2 regions of the Lactococcus sp. NH2-7C genome follow, and region 2 is predicted to be linked to the other one. Evidence: riboswitches for the same ligand, from Rfam matches in the RefSeq annotation. Region 2 holds a riboswitch; the other holds the start of a gene.
What was found. A riboswitch is a leader RNA that binds a small molecule or an ion and turns the genes downstream of it on or off. The one in region 2 is predicted to bind FMN.
Positions count from the first base shown of each region.

Region 1: linked by a shared signal. The riboswitch ahead of ribD (bifunctional diaminohydroxyphosphoribosylaminopyrimidine deaminase/5-amino-6-(5-phosphoribosylamino)uracil reductase RibD) and the one ahead of QJV49_RS01150 (ECF transporter S component) in region 2 are both predicted to bind FMN.

Region 1 covers NZ_CP124538.1:2,557,501-2,565,011, reverse strand. The annotation lists gene QJV49_RS12780 (bifunctional 3,4-dihydroxy-2-butanone-4-phosphate synthase/GTP cyclohydrolase II) at 1-131, opposite strand, end outside; gene QJV49_RS12775 (riboflavin synthase) at 140-790, opposite strand; gene ribD (bifunctional diaminohydroxyphosphoribosylaminopyrimidine deaminase/5-amino-6-(5-phosphoribosylamino)uracil reductase RibD) at 790-1,878, opposite strand; FMN riboswitch at 2,061-2,177, opposite strand; gene QJV49_RS12765 (hypothetical protein) at 2,336-2,470, opposite strand; gene QJV49_RS12760 (hypothetical protein) at 2,479-2,673, opposite strand; gene QJV49_RS12755 (hypothetical protein) at 2,670-3,302, opposite strand; gene QJV49_RS12750 (hypothetical protein) at 3,369-3,833, opposite strand; gene QJV49_RS12745 (hypothetical protein) at 3,950-4,543, opposite strand; gene QJV49_RS12740 (hypothetical protein) at 4,543-4,860, opposite strand; gene QJV49_RS12735 (KxYKxGKxW signal peptide domain-containing protein) at 4,860-5,831, opposite strand; gene QJV49_RS12730 (magnesium transporter CorA family protein) at 6,047-6,952, shown strand; gene parC (DNA topoisomerase IV subunit A) at 6,978-7,511, opposite strand, start outside.
Region 2 covers NZ_CP124538.1:239,058-246,568, forward strand. The annotation lists gene QJV49_RS01130 (hypothetical protein) at 1-146, opposite strand, end outside; gene QJV49_RS01135 (XRE family transcriptional regulator) at 160-918, opposite strand; gene QJV49_RS01140 (ABC transporter ATP-binding protein) at 1,040-2,866, opposite strand; gene QJV49_RS01145 (ABC transporter ATP-binding protein) at 2,850-4,667, opposite strand; gene QJV49_RS01150 (ECF transporter S component) at 4,816-5,436, opposite strand; FMN riboswitch at 5,551-5,687, opposite strand; gene QJV49_RS01155 (pseudouridine synthase) at 5,786-6,505, opposite strand; gene scpB (SMC-Scp complex subunit ScpB) at 6,492-7,058, opposite strand; gene QJV49_RS01165 (segregation/condensation protein A) at 7,051-7,511, opposite strand, start outside.

The sequences.
Region 1 (7,511 bases), 280 kb from region 2:
TCTGGACTGATAAATTCGGCCGCACAGATAAGGTCTCCCTCATTTTCTCTATTTTCATCGTCACTAACGATAATCATTTCTCCTGCTTTAAGTGCAGCAAGTGCTTCTTCTACTTTATTATGTTGGAACATTTTATCTCCTATAAAAATCCGATATTAAATAGTTTTTCTTTAGTTAATGAAGATTCTTTCATCGAAGAACTACTATCGCCCCAAAATTTTTCTATATATTTCCCCAAAATATCATTTTCTAAATTAACAGTATCGCCCACTTTTTTATCTGCCATTATCGTCTCTTTGAGCGTATGTGGAATAATGGAAACACTAAAAGATTTTGACTTAACCTGAGCAACTGTAAGACTAATCCCATCAATCGTAATTGAGCCTTTTTCGACGATGTATCTCATTAAATTTAAGCTCGTTTTGATTTCAAACCAGATGGCATTTTCTTCTTTTTTTACTTCTAAAATCTGGCCAAGTCCATCAATATGTCCTGAAACAATATGCCCGCCAAACCGACCATTTAATGGCATCGCTCGTTCTAAGTTAACTTTGGCGCCCACATTTAGAGCCCCAAGATTTGAACGATTTAGACTTTCCGGCATAATATCAGCTGTAAATTCTTTTTGATTAAATTCAGAAACGGTCAGGCATAAACCATTTGTTGAAATAGAATCGCCAAGTTTCATATCCTCTAAAATCAAGGAAGCACGGATACTAATTTTGGATGATTTTTCTCTTTTTTGTAGACGACTCACTTCCCCTATTTCTTCGATTATTCCTGTAAACATTAAAGAAACTCACTTTCTAATAAAATATCTTCTCCTAGATAGGTTATTTGAGGCCTTTCTAGGAGATAGGCTTGATTGGGTTGCTCAACTCCATGCCCTTCAACTGGACTTGGTGCGTCTTTTCCACCAAATATTTTAGGAGCAAGATAAGTTTGAACTTTTTGGACTATCCCTGCTTTCAATGCCGAAGCATTTAATGTCCCTCCACCTTCCAAGATGATACTATCAATCCCTTTTTCTCCTAACTTTTTGGTCAATTCTTTCAAATTCAATCTTCCTTCTAAGCAAGAAACTAAGACAATTTCACAACCCGCTTTAAGAAAAGGAGCTTGTTTTTGGAGGTCAGACTCAGCTGTAGCAATAATTGTTGGAATTTCAGTAGCTGTAGAAACAATCTTGGAAGTTAAAGGACTTCTTAAATGAGTATCACAAATGATTCTTATCGGATTTTTCCCATTTTCCAACCTGACAGAGAGTTTTGGATCATCTAAAATAAGTGTTTCAACACCAACCATAATTGCCATAAAACGTGAACGGTCTTGATGTACTTTCTGTCTTGCAATTTCACCTGTAATCCATTTTGATTGACCTGCTGATGTCGCAATTTTTCCGTCCAAAGTCATTGCATACTTCATCATGACATAGGGAAACCCTTGACTAACATAATAAAAGAAAATTTTATTTAATTCTTCACATTCTTTTTCTAAGACATTGATAGAAACTTCAATTCCAGCTTCTTTCATTGCTTTAATTCCTTTTCCTGAAACCAAGGGATTGGGGTCTAAATGACCGATAACAACACGCTTAATTCTATTTTTTATAATCGCTTCAAAACAAGGGGGTTGTTTTCCCTGATGCGCACAAGGCTCTAAGGTCACATAAAGCGTGGCTCCTTCGGGAGATTCGTTACAATGCTTAAAAGCATTGATTTCCGCATGAGCTTCCCCATATTTTTCATGATAGCCTTGACCAATAATTCTCCCTTCTTTGACAATAAGGGCTCCTACTTGAGGGTTAGGGTTGACATTACCACCTCCTTTTTTTGCAAGTACAATTGCTAAATCCATGTAGTATTCGTCTTTTTTCATCTATTCATTCTTTCTAATAAAAAATAAGACCCTAAAATAAAATTTCAGGGTCTTTTGATAAATTTTCTATTTTTTTTTGAGCAAAAAAGCAGCTCAAAAAACCAAAAATGGAGTGAATTATATCAATTCACTCCAGAGTTTTAGGCTAAATAGACATAATACTGAATAGAGTATTATGGTTTTATTATCTTCTTTCATCCAGACTATACTGTCGGCCTCGGAGTTTCACCGAATCATGCTGCAAGCAGCTCGCGGGCTATACCGCCGGTAGGGAATTACACCCTGCCCTGAAGATTTATTCAATTGTAGCTAAAGTATAGCATTTAAATTTAAAGATTGTCAAGAAATAAAAACGTATTCTTTAAGTTAACAAATTAAAATCAAACATTAAAAGTTCACAGACAGATAGTACAAGCGAACATCACCCTACTTTATTAAAGTCCACTATAGTTAAATATTATTTAATTTTATAATCAAAGCCCCCAAGAATTTTTCCTGTCTTGTCCTTTAAAACAAATCTCATTTTAAAATTCATCTCTTTAACCCATTGATGTTCTGATTTTGTAAGTTTTATTCCTTCTGCACTCTCCATTCCCTCTATTATCCATTTTTTATCATAGGCATATCATTATGATAAATTTTCGCTACTTTGGAAACACTAAAAAGGGTAATCACAAGAGATAAAAATATATCCCCATAATCAAAGGAATTAACCATGGCAAAATTCTTTTCTTTTTCGGAGTAGTATCTGTTTTCTGTGTATTTTTGTTCATCATTTTCATCCTTTGTTCTCATGAATTAAATCTCTTATAATTTAACCAATTATAGAGCCACTGAAGATTGATTATTGGCTTTTTTCTCTTTTGAACGATATCACCATAAAGTTTATTTTTCCAATAGGATAAAATCTCTTTATTCTTATTTGTAAGAATCGTTCGACTCTTATCTCCTATATCAATTGATAACAATCTACCCGAACGATTAAATTCATAGGCCCTGTAAATATTATTGTTTTTATCAGAAATGACTAAATTATATGTATTCTCAAAAAAATACCAACTGAAACTCACAAAATCTTGATTTGCCCTGTGATATTCTATATCAAATTGAGAAAAATTGTATGTGAAATACCTATTATATGACTGAACCCAATGTTGATTATCTTTGAATCTGTCTATTTCTGTGCTCCAATCCGCATGTGGAAGATAGACGCTTGATAAATTAAAGATAACTGCACACATAACAGGGTCTGTTCCTGACTTATGAGAAATATTTTGTGCATAATATATTGAATAAACCCTTAAATTTCGGTATCCATATCCACTAATTAATAATACAAAAACAATAAAAATGATGATAGACAGAAATACTTTTAAAAACCTCCCTTTTCTTTTTTCACCATAGATTTTTAAACCAATTACCAACTGATTTAGCAACTTTTTTTACTGTATTCATGAATTAAACCTCCTATAATTGAATAAATTATATATTCACTGCAAATTTATTTTTGGTGCTTGCCGATGAGAAACAATAAAACCGTACATTTCATTCAATTTTTCTTTAACAATGATGATATATTGTAGCGTAGGTTTTATTGTCTTAGGTGTCGTTTCTTCAGAATAAGTCACAGAAATAAATTCACCCTTTGAATTAAAATTGTATGTATATGGAGTTACAAAGTCAATTAAATCGAGACCACCTGCCTCAGGTTTTAAACTAAAAGATAATTCTCCTTTCTTGAAAACCGAAATATCATTATTTTTTAATCCTTCAAAGCGATAATCAATATCCCCCTCGCTAGTTTTCACCCGCACTCCTCCAAATGGAACATTGTAGTTAGCATTCGGAATGTATATGGCATCCAGATTATTAAATACCGCAACCATCACAGGGTTCGTCCCTGCCTTATGAGGCAAATGCTGGGCATAATAAACAGAATATTTTCCAAGATTCACCCATCCTTGGAATAGCACAACCAAGGATAAATTCACGGTGAAACAAACGCTAAACGTAACAATTAGAACTTTACGCTTCTTTTTTTATTTTTACCATAGGCTCTTGAACCATTTTCCTATTTGAATTTGCCTTCATTCACAAAATTATAGATAAATTGAAGGTTTATTTTTGGAACTTTTCTATGAGAAATAATTGGGCCATACATTTCATTTTGCAACTTATTAACCGTATTTAAAGCCGAAACCCGATGACTACTTAGAACATTGGTATTGCTATCAATAAATTCAGCAACGAGAGTTCCTGCTCGGTTAAAACCATAATAAGTATTTTCTGTAAAATCATAAATACAATATGGAAATTGGGAATCACTTTGCAAAGATAACAAGACATCGCCATCCTTTGTAGATTTTACAGTTATCATAGTAGGACTGAACATTCCTCCTGTTTGATAATGAATGGTTTTGTCCTCGGTTTCTAGCATTTTATTTCCATCATTATCCAAAGAATTGTACGGAATATAAACATCTCCTAAATGCTTAAATACAGCAGTCATTACGGAGTTTGTTCCTGTTTCATGAGGAAGATTTTGGGCATAGTATATGGAATATTTCCCTAGGTTTCCTCCAACAAATGATAATGTACCAATGAAAAGTGCTAGACATGAAAATGAGACGGTTAAAATCAGTATGACTTTTTTTCTTTTCATCATCAGTGGAACCAACTTCCTATGGTTTTGGTCACTTTGGAAACCGTTTTTCCTATATTGGAAGCAATATTTACAACCGTATGTACTCCTGAATTGATCCATCCACCAACCGTGTGAATCAATGACTTACCTGCATTTACCACGGTATTAACAACGGGTGCAACATAGCGATTATAGACGTTTGAAACTGCATTGGTCACATAATTGACAGTAGGAGCAACATAATTATTATAGACATTACCTACAAAGCTAGAAACTCCATTGTAGACGGATTTTAGACCGTTTTTGGACTGTTGATTTTGTATGTAAATTATGAACATCAGTTAAACCTCCGATAGTTGAGTAAATTATAGAGTGCCTGTAAGTTGATTTTAGGCGAATCATTGGCTTGCCAATTGTCTTTGTCACTTGATGCTACTGTATAAATCATATCAAGGTCAAGTCCTGACAGTGTTTTTCCGACATAAGTAATACGCCCACTATCTCCGTCATTCATGGTATAGGTGGTAGCGGGAATGATTGGACCATCTTGTACTCCAAAATTTTCTTGATTGAGTTGTCCAGTAGCTGTGCCTTTTATAGCAATGACTTGTGTTTGGTCTGACCAGTGTAGCCCACTAGGATCAAGCAGGTTATCATCGGTAATGTCTTTTCCTTGAAGCGTGATATTCACACCGTCAAAAACAGCAGAACCTGTGGCATTGTTATCTACTGCTCCTGTGACTTGAATATTTGTAATTTCTGGACTTTTTGATTGTGAGGGATTTGTTGGTTTTCCCTGACTTTCTGATGATAAACTCGTCGTTGGATTATTAGTTTGAGCTTGTGTCGCTGTGGTTTGAGTAGTGACATCTGCTGTTGTGGTAGTTTCATTTGCAATCGTTGACGCAGGTTCATTTATTGAACTTTCACTACTTGCTTTTGTTAATGATATAGCGATTGAGCTTTGGTTGGATTGAGTAGCCAAATTTGTGTCAACTGTTGAACTTTCAGTAGTTAAAATATTTGTGTAACTTGAAGCTTGAGCTGTATTTTCCATATTTGATACTACTGCTAGTTCTTCAGTTGTCGAGTCAGAAGCGGCAAGAGAAGAATTCACAGTTGGACTTACAGGACTGCTTTGAGTCGTCACATCACTACTTTGTGTTGTTGTTTCTGTATTAGAAGTGACTTCGTCTGCCTGAGCAGTTAGTCCTATACTTCCAATAACAAAAATTAAAAGTATTCCGCTACTAAAAAGCCAGATTTTACCTGACTTCCATGTCCGGAAAGGATGTTTTTGTTTTTCCAATGTTAAAATCTCCTATTTTTAATTATGTTACTATTCTGACTATTCAAACATTATATCAGAAGAAAAACAAATTGTAAAATTAGGAAATGTTTTTGTAATCCAATGAAATCATGAGCAGACTATAAAAGTTATTAATCAAATTTTTGTTTTTATTTATTTGCTCAAAAATTACAATTTTGCTAAAATGGCTCTATTAGAACATAGGATATCTTATCATGCAAGAAATAAAAATAAACCCACAACTCACTTGGCTTTCTTTTAATGTCGAAGACCTTAGAAATACTTCTGAACTTGCGACTTATGGTATTGACTTAGAAACGCTTCAATATGCCGAAGATAAAAATGAACGTCCGCACACGGAGTTCATTCCTGATAGTCAAGACTTTGTACTTATTTTCAACAGTCTGGATTTACTCAATTCAGAAGTTCATTATAAGACGGTTCCCATTACTTTTGTAGCACAAAAAAATCGATTAATTACTCTTTATCATCCAGAAAATGAATATTTAATTAATCAAATTAAAAAATATTGTTTCCAAAATCAACCAGAAACGGTTTATCATCTTCTTTTCATCAGTTTATTTTTGATTTCAGAGGCTTTCTTTCCTTACTTAGAAAAAATTGATAAATCAAAAGAAGAAATTAATCAAAAGTTGCGTGAAAAAACAACAAAGAAAAATTTGTTGGCCCTTTCTGATATTGAAACGGGAATGTTGTATATTGTGTCTAGTGCCAACCAAAATACTTTACTACTTGAGCAACTTAAAACAAAAAGTATTTACAGACAGTTCAATGAAACTGAAAAAGAGCAGCTTGAAGATGCAATTATCGAAGCACAACAGCTTGCCAGTATGACACAACTTAATGCTCAAATTCTTGAACAATTAGCAGGAACTTATAATAATGTCCTTAATAATAATTTGAATGATAATATGACAACTTTGACAATTGTTTCTGTACTTTTGGCAGGATTAGCAGTTATCACCGGTTTTTTTGGAATGAACGTACCACTTCCACTTACTAACCAAAAAGATGCTTGGGTTTGGATTATTGGAGCGTGTATCATTCTTTGGCTACTTTATGCGGCACTCTTTCGTTATATTATTGGTCGAAGACAATAAAAAAATCAGCAAAAGCTGATTTTTTTTATTTTATTTTTACACTTGCAATTTTTTCAAGATCATCAGCGATTGGATGACCATTGCTTGTTCGATCTGATAATGATAAATCGCACAAATTAATATCATATTTCTTGTCAGTCTCACTGATAACTTCTAATACTTGTTCATCAGTTTCTTTTGTCGCTGGTGCTTTAGCTTGACTGAACAAATCTAATTCTTCTGTCAATGCTGATAAATCAGCAGTTGAATTGATTAAGCCGGCTGCAAACACGGTGTGATTATTGCTCTTCAAAGTCCGTAGTACTTGAAGGCCACGGTTAGCACGTGAGGTGGCCGGAATATCATCCGTCTTAACCCGTTTGATAAATGCACGTTGAGTCAAAAGGTACCAACTATTTGAGTTAACAAAGAAGGCGGACTTAATTTTATCACCATTTTTGAGATTCATGGCCTTGACTCCTGCAGCTCTAGCACCCAGAACTGGAACGTCATCAAGATTAAAGCGAAGGGCATAGCCATTTTCAGAAATAAGCATAAGATCTGCAAATTGTACTGGAGT
Region 2 (7,511 bases):
ACGTTAATAATCTTTTTTTCCTTTTTTTCTTTCACTTTATCATCATTTTCTATCATTTTTTGTGAAAGAAATAGGACAAGTTCATAAACAGCCGAAAAAATTAATCCAATCCCCAGTATTGGCAAAATTTCTCTTATCCAATTCATTTTAAGTCCTCATTTAATCTATAATTTGTGATTCTTCAATTTCTTCAAAATTATCAACCACTGGCCCAATAATTCGGAAATTATCTTCCTGTCCTAGATAAAAGTCCTTATATTGTGGGTCAGGATTGAGTGAGTGAATTCTAAACTGTCCATCTTCTTCTTCAAATACTTGCTTGATATACAAACGTTCTTCTCCCAAATCACCTTCAGCAATTGCGTAAATATCTCCACTCCGACCAAAACCAGTATGTAAGAATGTTGCAATAGAAAAATTTGGAAAATCCGGCTCCATGGATTCACCCTTAATTCTAGCTGCACCATCATATCGCCTCAATGTTTCTGTTGTATATGCTCTATAATAACCACCTGTGTTATTTGCTATTTGACCAAAACCTGCCGAAAGCGCTTCATCTTCAACAATAGCATACTCTAATGAAGAACGTCGATAAGTTTTCAAATCAATGAGATCTGCTTTATTTTGTTCCATAAGAAAGTCAGTGAAGTTAATAACTGATTCTTGTTGTTCTCCTGTCAGTGAACGATAATTATCAATTAATTGCTTTTCTGCATTATTATCATCTTCTTTGATTAATTCTTGAATTGGCAAACCATAAATATCTGCAAGTTTTTCTAGTAATTCTAAAGTTGGGTTAGTTGATTTTTGTTCCCAGAGTACATAGGCATTTTGCTTCATTCCTAGCTTTTCTGCTAATTGACTCTGTGTCAATTTTGCATTTTTTCTTAATTTTTTTAAGTTCTGACCAAAATTCATAAACTCTCCCTTCCTGATTCTTTATCAATCTTTCTTATATTATATCTCTTATTTTATTTTTTGTCAATGGATTTTATCAGAAAAACTGATAAAATTTAAAAGCCACTGATATCAGTGACTTTTAGAGTTCTTTTTGTAATGTTTGTATTCGATACATGTCTGCATAATAACCATTAAGTGCTAAAAGTTGGTCATGATTTCCTCGCTCAATAATTTCTCCCTTGTTCAAGACTAAAATCTGGTCAGCATCTTTAATCGTTGATAAACGGTGAGCAATGGCCATTGTCGTTCGATTTTGTCGCATATTTGTCAGACCTTCTTGAATAAGCGCTTCAGTTTCAGTATCAATATTGGCTGTTGCTTCATCTAATAAGAGAATTTTCGGATTACGCACAATCGTTCGAGCAAAGTTAATTAATTGACGTTCACCGGCCGAGAAGGCTGCCCCGCCTTCAATTACTTTGGTTTCGTAACCATTTTCTAAAGCTTTGATGAATGTGTCAGCTTGGACAAATCGAGCCGCTTCTTTAGCTGCTTGGTCAGTAATCTGTGGATTCATCATTTTGATATTGTCAGTAACTGACGCAACAAACATAAAGGAATCTTGCAAGACTAAACCAATTTTTTTCCTAAGTTCTTCTTTTGAATAACTTCTAATGTCCTGATCATCAATCAAAACTTGGCCTTCTGTGAATTCATAGAAGCGCATAAAGACATTGATAATACTCGATTTTCCCGAACCTGTATGACCTACAAAAGCAAGCGTTTCTCCAGGATTCACAATAAATGAGATGTTTTTCAAAACTTGATGTTCTCCGTCATATGAAAAACTGACATTGCGAAATTCAATTTTTCCTTCTTGAATGATTGGAGAATTGCTGACAGATTTTCTGTCAGTAAATTTTTCATCAACATTTTTACTGACAGAAGTTGAAATTCCTTGTTGTGGCGCAAATTCTTTTTCTTCCATGATTGTCTTGATGCGACTAGAGGCCACCAATCCATTTGAAAAGTTTGATAAAGAATCCATCAATCCTGAAATAGGATTAAAGTAAATTTGTACATTACTGATGAAAGCATAAATTAAACCAGCCTCAACCACTGCATGTAGACTTCGATTAGAATACATCAACAAGACAACAACAATTGAGAGGGCCATCAAAAAATTAACTAAAGGGCTCAACAAAATCCCATTAATCTGAATCACTCGTTTTCGATAACCATAATATTCATCATTTGTTTTTTCAAATTCATTTCCTAGTCTGCTCTCTTGGCGAAATTGTTGAATAATTCTCATCCCAGAAATGTATTCATTTAATTTCGTATTCAATTCTGAACGCTTAGCAAGCATGGCTTGATAAACTTTTGTACTCACTTTTTGATAAATCAATACTGCCAAAATCAATAGGGGAAGAATCAGCAACATCACAAGCGCAATTTGGTGGTCAATAATAAACAAAGCAATGAAGGCAATGATAATAGAAAGCAAACTTGTTAAGGCATTAAACAAAGTCTGCCAGAAATCAAATAAATCGGTGTCATTTGTGATTCTGGTGATTAACCAACCCGTCGGTTTTTGGTCAAAATAGCGCATGCCTAGCTGATGAATTTTTCGATAAACTTTCTTACGAATGTATTGATTAACAAAAATCGAACCATTTTGCAGATAATTCCATTTGAAAAAGAAAGCAATTGAATTGATTATTGCTAAAATCAAATAAAGACCTGCAAAATAGAAGATAATCTGGTCAGTCGCTTTCATAGGTGTCAAATAGGAATCCATAAAAACAGACAAAACAAAAGGCATAATTGAAGCAAGAGCAGTTGTCATCACACTAAAAACAAAAGCCCAAACGAAATACTTTTTGAAAGGTAATAAGAATTTGAAAATAAATTTAAAAACTTGCCAACTTTCTCTGACAGACATTTTGTCAGTAGATTTCTCCATTTTCTTCTCCTTCCCGATTTACTGACGAACCTGTCAGTAAATTTTCATCTTCATCATTCGCTGTCAAATGACTTTCAATCTGTTGCATTTGCCACATTTGAGCATACCAACCTCCAGATTTAATCAAATCTTCATGCAAACCACGCTCAATCACTTTTCCTTCATCTAGCACGAGAATTTCATTAGCTTCCATTACTGATGATAATCTGTGACTGACAACCAGCGTTGAACTTTCATGACGTAAATCCTTCAGATTTGACAAAATTAACTGTTCAGTCTTGGCATCCACAGCTGACAGCGCATCATCTAAAATCAATAATTTAGGCTGAATAAGTAGCGCCCTCGCAATAGATAACCTTTGTTTTTGTCCACCAGAAAGTGAAACTCCACGCTCGCCAACCAAAGTATCATAGCCTTCAGGAAAAGCAATAATATCATCATGAATTCCAGCTGTTTTAGCTGCAATTTCAACTTCTTCTTGACTCGCTGACATCTTGGCAAAGCGAATATTATCTCTGACAGACATCGAAAATAGAAAATGTTCTTGTGGAACATAACCAATCGCGGGCAAATATTCATCTAATTGATAATCCATAATATCATGGTCAGCAAAAGTAATTTTTCCTTTGTAATGGTCAAACTCTCGCATTAAAAGTTTAATAATCGTTGACTTTCCAGCACCTGTTCGTCCGACCAAACCTAAAACATGACCTTCTTTTAAATTAAATTGAACTTTCTCCAGATTGCGCCCTTCATTCTCATTTGGGTAAGTAAAACTTTCAATATCAAAAAACAGTTGTCCTTCTTTTGGCATTTTCAAAGTTCCCTCGGAAATTTTTGATTCCGCTTTTTGAGCTAATAATTTTTCTACTCGACTGTATGAAGCTCTTCCACGTTCAATAACATTAAAGAGAACACCAATAGCAAACATCGGCCAGACCAAATTTCCAATATAAGTCATAAAAGCAACCAACTGACCTATCGTTAAAACGTGATGAACAACATAGTAGCCCCCTAAAAGAATGGTTAAAGCATAAGATAAACCAACAATTAGAGTAATTAAAGGATCATACATTGAGTCAATCCAATTGACCCTGATAAAGGCTTTATCAATATTATCTAGCTTAACTTGGAAATCAGCCATATCTTGTTCTTCTTCGCCAAAAGATTTGATTGCTTTCATTCCTGTAATCGATTCTTGGACTTTATCATTCATCTCAGAGAAAGTTTCTTGGGCATGTTCAAAACTCACATGAATTTTATCCCCTAAAACTTTAGATACTAGCGCGAGTAAAGGCAAAGGAAGGATAGCAATAATCGTCAAGCGCCAGTCGATAAATAAGAGCATAGCAATGATTGTCATCCCACCTGTCATTAAAGAATCTGCCCAAGTCAAAACACCAAGGCCAGCAACACTCTGTATCGCTTGCAAGTCATTAGTTGCATGAGCCATCAAATCGCCAGTCCGATTTCTCTGATAAAAAAGGGTATCCATTCGCAAAAAATGCCTGAAAAGCCGACTACGGATTATTTTTTCCAGTTTAAAGGCTTCGCCCCAGATATTTGTGGACCAAAGAAAACGAAAGCCATATTCAACAAGTGCAGTGAACAATAAAATACCAGAAAAACTCAAAATTAAGGGTAAAGTCAAGTTACGCTTAACAATATGGTCAATAACTTTTCCGATAATTAAAGGCGGAATCAAGTGAGTTAAAGAAACGATAAAAAGGGCTAATAGACCAACGCCATAACCTTTTTTCTCTGCCTTAAAAAACCACCATAAATCTTTAAAAATTTTCATACAGTCTATTCCATTTTATTTTATAATATTCTAAATATTAGTATACCATAAAGAAAGCGTTTAAAACAGACTATATGAAGTGAGATTCCCACTTATTCACTATTTAAATAAAAAAAGAAACTTCAAATCAATGAAATCTCTTTTTTTATTAAGCATTATAAAATTTTACGACTTTGTTTTTCTTGAACACTGCAACAATCAATCCAAATACCAGAGCAAAGATAATATATTGCAAAGCATTAAAAGGTAAAACTACTGTTAAAAGATAAGTTGGATTCAAAGTAACTGATAGGGAACCCATATTAAAAAGATGAGTTGCTCCAACAAAAATCTTATCAACATCGAAGCCAGCAGCTAAACGATAGAGAGGGAGTGCGTAGAAAACATTCAATACCATCATCACAAGGACTGATGCGATGGCTGCTAAAACCACACCAACTGTATAGTTTTTGATTGAGAATTTTTTCTTTGTAAAGAACCAAACAATTGCCATGAAGATTCCCAAAGCAATGAAGTTCATTGGCACACCAATCCAAGTTGATGGCCCTTGATTAAATAGGAGATACCATAAGATAGAGCGAATAAAGAGGATAATAAATCCATCACCCAATCCCAAAGTAAAGACTCCAATAAGAACTGGAATGATTGAGAGTTCAACTTTCATAAAATCAATTCCAGGCAATAGCGGAAACTGCAAAATCGGCAATAACAAGATTGTTGATAGTGCAGCAAGCATGGCAATTAATACCATCCGACGTGTTTTAGACATAAAAAAACCTCCAAATATGAGAAAATAATTCTTCAAATTTCGAGGAAGTTGATAGACATTTTTGGTTTGGCTAAAAACAGTAATCAAACCGAAGTTGATTACACTACAAAAATTGTTCATCTTCTTCCATCCAGACTTTACTGTCGCTAGCAGGTTCTCACTGCTTCAATCGCCGTAGCGAATCGCGGAGTCATAAGGTCAAAGCCCTATTTACCGCCGGTCCCGAATTACACGGTGCCCTGAAGATAGTTTTATTATAGCACAAAAATAGTTTGCTTATCAAGAATAAGATTTGCTTAAGAAATAAAAAAACAACTCTTTATCAGGATTGTCTTTTATGATAATCAGCTTAATTTCCTTGGGCTGCATTAATCAATTGAGAAACTTCTTTTTTACTCAAACGACGAAATTGTCCTGTTGGAAGTCCATCCAATGTAAGAGTTCCATATTGAATACGACTCAATTTTTGTACTGGAAGTCCTACAGCCGCAAACATTTTTTTAACTTGATGATTTTGTCCTTCATGGATAGTTAAACTAACAATCGAATGATTTTTTGTTTTCTCTTGTTTGATAATCTCATAACGGGCGGGACTAACTTTTTTACCTTCAATAGTCATACCTAAAGTTAAAGGACGCAAGTTTTCTTTGTTCGCTTGGCCTTCTACCTTAGCAACATAGACCTTATCAACGCCATGACGTGGGTGAGTCATCATATTCGTAAACTCACCGTCGTTTGTAAGCAAAAGCAATCCGCTTGTGTCCCAGTCCAAACGTCCCACAGGATAAATACGTTCTTTAACTTGAGGCATTAAATCCATTACCGTTTGACGTCCTTTGTCATCGCTAACTGAAGAAATATAGCCTCTTGGTTTATTTAGAAGATAATAAACGGGTTCTTCATTATAAACTGCTACTCCATTAACTTCAACGATATCTCCAGTTGAAACTTGATAACCCAAGTTTGTCATTGGAACATTATTAACCGTTACTTTTCCCGCTAAAATTAGTTCTTCTGCTTTACGTCTGCTTGCCACACCTGCATGGGCCAAATATTTATTGATTCTCATTTTCTTCACTTTCGTTAAATAAGGTTTGTTCTTCTGCGATAAATCTTGACTCATCAATTTCAGGTAATTCATCTAAATGATTAATCCCAATATAGTCTAAGAAAAATTCAGTTGTTGCATAAAGACTTGGACGTCCTGGTGCTTCAACTTGCCCGACCTTTTCAACCAAATCAAAAGCACGAAGTGTTGAGAGAACACCTGAAGAATTCACTCCGCGGAGCTGATCGATTTCGAGTCGAGTTAAAGGTTGCTTATAAGCAATAATTGCTAAAACTTCAAGAGCGGATTTTGATAATGATTGATTAAGAGGAGTTTTCGCATAGTTTTTAAGAATTTCTGCAAACTCTTCTTTTGTGGTCATGCGATATTTACCTGCAGTTTCAATAATCGTCAAAGCAGATTCTTCATCAGAATGATATTTTTCTTTTAAGTAATCAATTTGTTGCTGACAAGCTTGTTTAGACATTTCTGTCAATGCTGACAATTCTGCCAAAGTTAAACCAGCTTCGCCAGATACAAAAAGTAAGAGTTCACAACTTGCTGTCCTATTCACTAGTTTCTTTTCTTTCTAAAATAATTTCTCCAAAAAGCTCTTCTTGAGAAAAAGAAATCTGTTGATTTTTGATTAATTCTAAAAGAGCCATAAAAGTGGTGACGAGTTCATCTTTATTAGTAGATCTAGAAAACAAATCTGAAAATTTACATATTTTTTGTTCTGTAAACCTAGTACTTAATTCTAAAATCTTATCAGCGATTGTAAATTTCTCAGCTGCTATTTTTGTATTTTCGTCTTGAAAATGTTGTCTTTGCAACTCAAGAATTTTGGTAAAAGCTAGAAATAAATCCAAAGCAGATTTATCCTGCAAAAGTACAGTTTCATCAGTGATAATTTCTGTCTTAGCTTTTGAATAAAAGTGACTACGTTCCTGATGAAGCTCATCTAAATCTTGTGACAACATTTTATATTTCCGATATTCATCAATTTGAGCCAATAAATCATACTCAA